DNA from 2 places in the Weizmannia sp. FSL K6-0777 genome. Region 1 is predicted to be linked to the other one. Evidence: riboswitches for the same ligand, from Rfam matches in the RefSeq annotation. Region 1 holds a riboswitch; the other holds the start of a gene.

Region 1 (5,252 bases):
ACGTAGCGGGAATTGGAAACGGCGCGAAACACGGTGCGCTGATCAAAGGCGGGGATGTGATGGAAAAACTGTCAAAAGTGGATACGCTCGTATTTGATAAAACCGGCACGCTGACAAAAGGGAAGCCGGAAGTCACGGATTTGCACCTGCTTGGCACAAGGCGCGAAGAGGAAGTGCTCGGGCTTGTGGCCAAGGCGGAAACCGTTTCTGAACACCCGCTCGGCCAAACGATTGTGAAAGAAGCAGAAGCAAGGGGCATCCCGTTTAACCGGTATCACTTGCAGGAAGGTGAAGCGATAAAAGGGAAAGGCATGACGGCAACCATTGATGGCATAGCCATTACTGTGGGGAACCGCAAATTGATGGAAGCACAAGGCATCACCATTTCTCCATCAGCGGGCAGTTACGCAACCGATCGTGAAAAAATGGGGAATACTGCTATTTTTATTGCGGTCAATGGAAAGTTGGAAGCCATTCTGTCCATCGCCGACCAAATCCGTGAAGATGCCCGGGCTGCCTTGGAGGACATGCGCGCTGCCGGGATCAAAAGGATCGTCATGTTAACAGGCGATAACCGCCATACCGCCCGAGCCGTCGCCAACCAATTGGGTATTGATGCCTTTCATGCAGAGCTGCTTCCGGATGAAAAAGTGGACTATGTGAAGAAACTGAAAGAGGAAGGAGCTGTTGTGGCGATGGCAGGAGACGGCATGAATGATGCCCCTGCGATTGCAACGGCAGATATCGGGCTTGCCATGGGGAAAGGCGGAACGGATATCTCTATCGAAACGGCTGATATCGTTTTGATGGCAGACAAGCTTTCCCAATATGCCCATGCCTTTGCCCTGTCGAAAAAAACGATGCGGAATATGAAACAGAATATAGCAATTGCACTTTCGGTCGTCGTATTTTTGCTTGTTGGTGTTCTTCGGGGACAAGTAGACCTTGCAGCCGGGATGTTTGTCCATGAAGGAAGCGTTTTAGCTGTTATTCTAAATGCAATGCGGTTGATCGGATTTGCACCAAAGGGCGGACGGCAGAAGTTCAAGATCAGCAAAATCGGCCAACTTGATGGAGATCAATTACGGAAACCAGTGCGGCATGTAAAATAAAAACAAAAGGAGGGAAACGGAATGAAAAAAGCCGTGATGCAATTAGAAACGTTAACCTGTCCGTCTTGTATGAAAAAAATAGAAGGCGCGCTGGACAAAGTGGAAGGTGTGGAAAATGTGAAAGTACTTTTCAACGCCAGCAAAGCAAAAGTGGATTTTGACGAGGCAAAGGTTTCGGCAGATGAATTGAAAGAAATCGTTGAAAAAACAGGCTATCAAGTTCAAGCAGTGAAGACGAATTAAAAAAGGATAAGGTTGAGGCCAGTTGTTGGTCCCAACCTTTTCTTTTTTTGCAACCTGAAAGACGTATACGAATCAGCCCAGAAAGGTCGCGGTTGTTGGATCAACTTTTTCATTTTTGCAACTGCTGCTTGAAAGGGGCGGGAATAACGGGCTAATCGGGATTGCCTCTATAACGTAGACAGGTTCTATGTGAAGGAAGGCCTCCGTTTTTTTCAAGCTTCCTTAACAGGAAGATCTTCGTTATTTCGTGCTTCCTTAACGTAGCTGGGCTCTATGTGAAGGAAGGCCGTCGTTTTTGCATGCTTTCTTAACGTAGCCGGGTTCTATGTGAAGGAAGGCCGTCGTTTTTGCATGCTTTCTTAACGTAGCCGGTTCTACGTGAAGGAAGGCCGTCAATTTTGCAAGCTTCCTTAACATAGCCGGGTTCTATGTGAAGGAAGACCTCCGTTTTTGCATGCTTTCTTAACGTAGGCGGGCTCTATGTGAAGGAAGGCCGTCGTTTTTGCATTCTTCCTTAACGTAGCTGGGCTCTATGTGAAGGAAGGCCGTCAATTTTGCAAGCTTTCTTAACGTAGCCGGGCTCTATGTGAAGGAAGGCCGTCATTTTTTCAAGCTTTCTTAACGTAGCCGCACTCTATGTAAAGGAAGGCCGTCAATTTTCCGTGTTTCCTTAACGTAGCCGCCCTCTATGTAAAGGAAGACCTCCGTTTTTTCAAGCTTCCTTAACATAGCCGCGCCCTATGTGAAGGAAGATCTTCATTTTTCCGTTCTTCCTTAACGTAGATGGGCTCTATGTGAAGAAAGCCCTTCATTTTTCCACGCTTCCTTAACATAGCCGCGCCCTATGTGAAGAAAGGCCTTCGTTTTTCCATGCTCCCTTAACGTAGCCGGGTTCTATGTGAAGGCAGCAGCCCACATTTTCACCAGTGCTTTACGAAGAGCGCCCCTATGAGAAGGAAACGCTTAAAATTTTTGCCATTGTGCTTCTGGTTTTTTGCAATGTCATGTGTGGGGGAGAAATTTAATGGGTAAAGTCAAACCGATGTATTGTACCTGCTCCCTCAATCGTCTAAAATGGATAACGGACTGTGAAAATCCATTCCTTAAGGAAAAAGGCGAAGAAGGCTGCTCCGTATTCGGCATCTTTTTACGGACAAACTTGAAACATATTCAACGTAACTGAGGATTGATATCTTTTGTCGAATATGGTAGGATAACAACATATAGAAATTCTAAAACAAAAAAATACTAAATATAGTATGCGAGTATTGGTGGCTTTGAGATGCCTGAAAAGGGAATCCGGTGGGAAACCGGAGCTGCCCCCGCAACTGTCAGTGTGGACGAAAGAGCAAACCACTGTACCGGCTGCTTTTTTTGGCGGCGGTATGGGAAGGGCTTCATTAGAATGAAACACAAGCCAGGAGACCTGCCAATACTTGAAGTTTCTATTCTTCGGGGTGCGGGAACGGGAAACGGTAAAACAGATGATCACGGATGCTGTTTTTCTGCCGTTTTTGCCGTTCATCCCCCTGAAATGAACGGTTTTTTTGCGTTCAAAAAAGGGAGGAGAAAACGTGATATCTATTCAACTGGAATCAAAAGAAATGATTTTGCAGCTCATTGATCAAATGTCTGCAGGCCTGGAGATTGAAACCGGCGCTTATAAGGAAAAGATTTTAAAGTTATGGGACCAGGATGCCTCTTTGGTGGAAAAAACAGATCTACTTATTAAACATGCCCTTGAAAATATCGATGAAGCAGGTGCGGCCTGGACATTCTTTGCAGCGAGAATTTACTTACATAAGCTTTATGCCGAAGCCGCCAAAAACCGGCATTATGATCCAACCCTCAAGTACGGGTCTTTCTATGATTTGATCAGGCAGCTGGTAGAAAAAGGCATTTATTCTCCAAAACTGCTTGACAAATATACAAAGCAGGAAATAGAAACGCTCGGCCGCCTAATCGACCCGGAGAAGGATTTGCTTTTTACGTATCCCGGCCTCTATACGCTCGTAACCCGTTATCTGGCAAGTGATTTTGAAAAGCATGTCTATGAACTGCCGCAAGAGCGCTGGATGGTGATTGCGATGTACCTGATGCAGGATGAACAGCAGGAAACCCGGATGGAACATGTGAAGGAAGCGTACTGGGCACTCAGCAATCTGTACATGACGGTCGCAACCCCGACGCTCGCGAATGCGGGCAAAACGCATGGCCAGCTCTCGAGTTGTTTCATTGATACAGTGGCGGACAGCCTGCAATCAATCTATGACAGTAACACCGACATCGCCCAGCTTTCGAAAAACGGCGGCGGGATCGGTGTGTATATGGGAAAAATCCGTGGACGGGGAAGCGCGATTAAAGGTTTCCCGGGCATGTCGAGTGGTGTGGTGCCGTGGATCAAACAACTGAACAACACGGCAGTGAGCGTTGACCAGCTCGGGACAAGAAAAGGCGCCATTACCGTCTACCTCGATGTGTGGCACCGCGACATTGAAGATTTTCTCGATTTGAAGTTAAATAACGGCGATGACCGGCTCCGTGCCCGCGATATTTATACAGGCGTGTGCATCCCAGATTATTTTATGGAACAGGTGGAAAAGCGCGGGGACTGGTATGTTTTTGATCCGCATGAAGTAAAAGAAGTCATGGGGTTTGCTCTTGAAGATTTTTACGATGAAGAGAAGGGAAAAGGGAGCTGGCGTGAAAAATATGAGGCGTGCATCCATGCCGATCTCCGTTCGAAAAGGAAAGTTCCGGCGATCGAGATTATGAAGCGCATCATGAGATCGCAACTTGAAACAGGAGCGCCGTTTATGTTTTACCGCGATGAAGTGAACCGGCAAAACCCGAACAGCCACAAAGGGATCATTTACTGCTCCAATTTATGCACGGAAATTGCCCAGAACCAGTCCCCGACTGAGCTGATTGAAGAATGGATCAAAGAAGAAAATGTGATCGTAAAGAAATACCGTTCCGGGGATTATGTCGTCTGTAACTTGAGTTCCATCAATCTTGGGAAAGCTGTCCCGGACGGGGTGCTCGAACGGCTTATCCGCATCCAGGTCCGCATGCTCGATCATGTGATTGATGTCAATACGTTGCCCATTAAACAAGTGCAAATCACGAACAAAAAGTACCGTGCGGTCGGGCTTGGCACGTTTGGCTGGCATCATTTGCTGGCACTTGAGGGAATTGAATGGGAAACGGAAGCAGCCGTCGAATATGCGGATAAACTGTACGAAAACATTGCCTACTATGCGATTAAAAGCAGCATGGAATTAGCCAGGGAAAAAGGCAGCTATCCGGCATTTCCAGGCAGCAAGTGGAGCACCGGCGCTTATTTTACCGGTAAAGGCTACACAAGTGAACGCTGGTTGGCGCTTGCTGAAGAAGTGAAAAAATACGGCTTGCGGAACGGATATTTAATGGCGGTTGCACCGAATGCGACCACTTCGATTATTGCCGGCTCGACAGCAAGCATTGACCCGGTTTTCCAGCCTTATTATATGGAAGAAAAAAAGGATTACAGATTTCCGGTTACAGCGCCTGATTTAGACCACCGGACGTACAACATTTACCGCCGTTCGGCTTATAAACTTGACCAACGATGGTCCGTCCGGCAGAATGCGGCAAGGCAAAAACATATTGACCAGAGCATCTCTTTCAATTTTTATGTGCCGTACAATATCCGCGCGCAAGTGTTGCTTGATCTCCATCTGCAAGCTTGGAAGTCCGGCTTGAAAACGACCTATTATGTGCGCTCGACCTCCAATGAAGTGGAAGAATGCGAGTGGTGCCAAAGTTGAAAGTGCTGATTGCGTACTTATCCTATAGCGGCAATACAAAAGAAACGGCGGAACTGCTGGCATCCTGGTGCAGGGCGCGCGGGATGGC
Region 2 (5,252 bases), 710 kb from region 1:
GTGCTCACCGGCACGGGCACAGCAACCATGCCGGCCGTCGCGGGGGCCGTAGATTTGCTGGATGTCCCGTGGCTTTTTTGCAATATGCGGGCTTCCTTATGCCATCATTTTGCAAATATCATTTGAAAATGCAACCGGGTCTTCAATCTCGAGCCCTTCAATCAGCCGCGCCTGGTTATACAACAGGTTTGTATAAAGCTTGCATTTGTCCTTGTCATGGGCGAACGCCTCTTTTAATGCGTTAAATACATCATGATGGATGTTAATTTCGAGCACTTTATCGGCTTTCACATTTTGCCCGTTCGGCATGGCGCTCAGCACCTTTTCCATTTCAATTGATACTTCGCCGTCCGTGGTGAAGCAGACCGGATGCGATTTTAAGCGGTGCGAGGCGCGGACATCTTTCACTTTTCCGTCCAGTGCCTCTTTCATAAATGCAAAGAGATCTTTGTTTTCTTTTTCCTCGGCATCGGTTTCTTTTGTGTCTTCCGTTTCAAAGCCGAGGTCGCCGCTTGACACGGACCTGAATTCTTTTTCCTTATAATTCATGAGCATCTTAATCGCAAATTCATCAATATCTTCCGTAAAATAAAGGATTTCGTATCCTTTATCAAGCACAAGTTCCGTCTGCGGCAATTTTTCAATCCGGTCGATCGACTCGCCGGTTGCGTAATAAATGTATTTTTGGTCTTCCGGCATGCGACTTACGTATTCATCAAGCGTAACAAGCTTTTTCTCTTTTGAAGAATAAAACATCAGGAGATCCTGCAAATCTTCTTTGTGCGCGCCAAATTCATTGTACACACCGAATTTCAGCTGGCGGCCGAATGATTTGAAAAACGCTTCGTACTGCTCGCGGTTCTCTTTCAAAAGGTTTGCCAGTTCGCGTTTGATTTTGCTTTTGATATTTTTCGCAATCAGCTTCAGCTGACGGTCGTGCTGGAGCATTTCCCGCGAAATGTTCAGAGACAAATCTTCGGAATCGACCATCCCTTTGACAAAGCTGAAGTAATCCGGTAAAAGATCCGGGCATTTTTCCATAATCAGGACGCCATTCGCATACAGTTCCAACCCTTTTTCATATTCCGGCGTATAATAATCGAACGGAATTTTTTCCGGAATGTAAAGAATCGCATTGTAACGCACAGTGCCGTCGACTTTGATGTGGATATGCTTAACCGGTTTGTCAAAGCCGTAATGCTTTTCCATATAAAATTGCTCATAATCTTCGTCTGTCAGTTCGTTTTTGTTTTTGCGCCAGATCGGGACCATGCTGTTGAGCGTTTGTTCTTCTTTGACCTCTTCGTACTCATCTTCGCTGCCTTCTTTCAGGCGCCTTTCCGTTACTTCCATTTTAATCGGGTAGCGGATAAAATCAGAATATTTTTTCACGATGGCCCGCAGCCGGTACTCTTCCAGGTACTGATCGTAGTCTTCATCCTCTGTGTTTTCTTTCAGCTTCAATATAATTTCCGTGCCGTTGCCGTCTTTTTCGCACGGTTCAATTGAATAGCCTTCCGCGCCTTTCGACTGCCATTTATAAGCCTGATCGCTCCCTGCAGCCTTGGAAATGACGGTAATTTCATCTGCCACCATGAATGCCGAGTAGAAACCGACGCCGAACTGGCCGATGAGGTCATATCCGTCTTTCATTTCATTGTCATTTTTAAACGCAAGTGAACCGCTTTGTGCAATGGTGCCGAGGTTTTCTTCCAGTTCCGTCTCCGTCATGCCGATCCCGGTATCGGAAACCGTCAGTGTCCTGTTTTCTTTGTCCGGGGTAATTTGAATGTAGTAGCTGTCTTTATCAAATGTTAAATTTTCATCTGTCAAAGCTTTGTAATAAATTTTATCGATCGCGTCGCTGGCGTTGGATATCAGCTCGCGCAAGAAAATTTCTTTTTGCGTGTAAATCGAGTGGATCATCATGTCGAGAAGCCGTTTGGATTCTGCTTTAAATTCCTTTACCGCCACTTCGATCTCTCCTTTATATGTATAAATGATGGCAATGCCCCTTTAGCACTCCGAACGCAAGAGTGCTAACATCTTATTTTTTAGCACAGCACCGCTTGTTTGTCAATGAAACAGTGGCAGAAATTGTCCTTTCCAACAGGCAGGGGTTGTTCTATAATTAGTAACTGACATCTAAATACGGGCCTGGGCGATGGAAACAGGTGAAATTCCTGTACGGTCCCGCCACTGTGATGGAAAAAATTTTCCTAAGTCAGATCTTTCTCCCAAGCTGCCGGTTTATTTGAAGCCTACGAGGTATAGGCGAAAAATTTTTGCCCTTGTATACCTCTTTTTGTACAGGGGTTTTTTTATGGAAAGGAGAGCGGTAATGGTGGGGAAAAAATGGTTCGGGATTCTCTGGGGAATTGTTCTTATTTTTGTGTTATCTTTCCCGTCCGAAAGCTTTGCAGCAGTATCTGTCAGCAAAGACATAAAGAATACGGCATCATATTTTAAATCTTCCGCTTTAAACTCTGATTTTGCAGTAGCCGCACTGGCAAAGGAGAATTTGCTAACAGCCAATGAGATAAAGCAGTACCGGGGAGTTTTAACAGACCGGGTGAATGCCAAAAAGGTAACCGGTACGGAACTCGTTAAGACCATCATCGCTCTAAAAGCGATTGGAGAGGATCCGGAAAACTTTCAAAAGCAGAATTTGATCAAACGCGTATACGATACGGCGGCAGAAAGCTCGGTAACCGGATATGCCTATGATTTAATCGCTTTGAATACGGATGACTATGAGATTCCGAGTGATGCACCGAATACTCCTGCTAAAATTGCAGCAAAACTGGTTGATGCGGAACTTCCGGACGGCGGTTGGAGCTGGAGTTCTTCCGCCAAAAATTCGGATGTTGACTCAACCGGCATGGTACTGACCGCACTTGGCACTTATCAGGATAAACATGATAAAGATGTGAACACGGCAATCCGTGACGGCATTAAATACTTGAAGGCAGCAGAAAAAGAAAACGCCAGCTTTGACAACTACGGCATTAATTCGTGCACAACCGCCCAGGCCATCATCGGTCTTGTCTCTGTCGGCGTTGACCCGACAACCGGTGATTTTGTTAAAAAAGGCACGAATCCTATTTCTGCACTCAGCACATATAAAGATTCCAAAAACGGCGGGTACAAATGGCAAACGACAAGCGAATCTTCAGACAGCTTTTCAACAGAACAGGTTTTCCAAGCCCTTGTCGCCTATGACCTTTTTCTAAAAGGAGATACCCTGTATAACTTCAGGAATATTAGCAGATCCGATGCCGGCAGTACGGGCGCAACTGATTCGGATGCTGAAGACAAAGATCCAGGCAAAAGTCCCGGTCACAGCCCGGCTGCAGCTCCTCCGAGAGTGGTTGAAAAGCATACGAAAGAAGTCGTAACCAAAACGAACACCATTACGAATACGAAAGACCATACGATTACGCATAACAACACCACTACAAAAACCAATACGGTGGAAAAACCGGCTGCAGCCAAAAAACAAACGCCGGCAAAAACAAAAACAGCTTCAAATGCAAAAAAAGAGGACAAGCCTGCAACTGCAGCTGCCCAGGCACCCCCTGCAGAAGATGTGCAGCAAGAGCCGAAAAAAGTCGTCATTACCAAAACAACGGGTGTTTCTCCTGTGCACGGCTGGGTCGGTTCCCTTTCTGCGGGTGCAGGCGTCATCCTGCTAATCATCCGTAAAAAATTTCTGGGGGTATGAGCAGGAATGAAATATAAAAGTATCATTATTGATAGTATTGCCGTTTTATTGATTGCATTCGGCGCCTGGTTTTTTATCGATGGTTTCCATTTTGAATCGAAAACCGTTAAAACTTATTCAGAAACAACACAACTTGCAAACACTTCAGCGAAGGAAAAGGATGCGGCAGCAAAAGACAGTACATCCGGAAAGAAAACGGACGCCGCCGGCAGCAACAAAACGGATGAAAAAAGCAATACGGGCGGATCCGAAAGCAATGCGGCGGATTCAGCTGCCCACTCCAAAAATGCTGAAGAAAAGGCTTCTGCAGACAGCAAGACGGATAAAGCACCTGCCACAAATACCAAAACGGCGGTCACATCCAGCACATCAACGAAAACGACAACCGGGGCTTCTTCGTCCGGGTCCGGCAGCAGCCACGCTTCCGGCAACACCGCAGCGCCATCTAAAGCAAAAGCTGAAACGGTTTCTTTAACCGTAAAGGGCTACAAAGGGCCGGTTTTCAGCGGCAAATACAGTTATAAAAGCGGAGACACTGCATTTTCCGCTTTAAAAAAAGCCGCCGCTTCTGAAGGCGTAAGCCTCGATTATTCCGGGTCCGGTGCAACCGTCTATGTAAAGGGCATTAATGGCCAGTATGAAGGGGATCAAGGCGGCATGAGCGGCTGGAAATATAAAGTAAACGGAAAAGAGCCAAACGTTTCCGCAGGGTCGTATAAACTAAAAACCGGCGATCAGGTTGTCTGGTTCTATTCTAAATAGGAGATGCATAAAATGGGGAATCAGCCGCTTGAAAAAAGGAAGTCAGCGAAAACCGCTTCACGGCTGACAAGGAGAATGGCGCTTCTTGCCATGCTGGCGGCCCTGAGCGTCGCCGGGCGGATTTTGATGGCATCGGTCCCGAATGTCCAGCCGTGCACCGTGATCATCATTTGCAGTTCTTTTGTTTTCGGCATCCGCTTCGGTTTGGCGCTTGCCTTTTTGACGGTCTTCGGTTCCGACATGTTTCTCGGCATGGGGCTGTTTGCGATCATGCAATTTCTTGCGTGGGGTACTATCGCGGTGCTTTCCGGCCTGCTCGGCAAGAAAGAGTTATACAAAAAAGTCCCGCATCTCGTGTTATGTCTGTATGCAGCTTTTACCGGCTTCCTGTTCGGCTTTATGGTTTCATTAAATTATTTATTTATCGGCGGGCCGTTTGCGTTTTGGACATACTACCTCGGCGGGCTGTTGTTTGACAGCTACCATGCCGCGGGAAACTTCTTCTTTTATTTAATTTTAGGGCCGGTTTTAATCAAACTGATTGCAAAAGAAAAAACGCGAATCGAACGCATTTAGCCTAAGGCTGCCTGTTTCACGCAGGCAGCCTTGTTTGGCTGTTGTCTGATATGGAGCACAACAAAAGATGTTGGGTTAACTTAATGGAGAGAATTTAAGTGAACTATTTGAGGTTGGTAATACTTTCGAGTTTATATAATGTTTTAACTGCTATGAGTCTTTCAAGATTCCATTGAATAGCACAATAAAC

What was found. A riboswitch is a leader RNA that binds a small molecule or an ion and turns the genes downstream of it on or off. The one in region 1 is predicted to bind cobalamin.
Region 2: linked by a shared signal. The riboswitch ahead of NST70_RS15080 (terpene cyclase) and the one ahead of NST70_RS01380 (ribonucleoside-diphosphate reductase subunit alpha) in region 1 are both predicted to bind cobalamin.

What each region holds. Positions count from the first base shown of each region.
Region 1 is NZ_CP151971.1:269,021-274,272, forward strand. It holds gene NST70_RS01365 (cation-translocating P-type ATPase) at 1-1,112, shown strand, start outside; gene NST70_RS01370 (heavy-metal-associated domain-containing protein) at 1,134-1,355, shown strand; cobalamin riboswitch at 2,608-2,804, shown strand; gene NST70_RS01375 (hypothetical protein) at 2,761-2,979, shown strand; gene NST70_RS01380 (ribonucleoside-diphosphate reductase subunit alpha) at 2,930-5,164, shown strand; gene NST70_RS01385 (flavodoxin) at 5,149-5,252, shown strand, end outside.
Region 2 is NZ_CP151971.1:3,144,814-3,150,065, forward strand. It holds gene htpG (molecular chaperone HtpG) at 97-1,974, opposite strand; adenosylcobalamin (AdoCbl) riboswitch at 2,140-2,287, shown strand; gene NST70_RS15080 (terpene cyclase) at 2,324-3,724, shown strand; gene NST70_RS15085 (DUF4430 domain-containing protein) at 3,731-4,486, shown strand; gene NST70_RS15090 (ECF transporter S component) at 4,499-5,062, shown strand.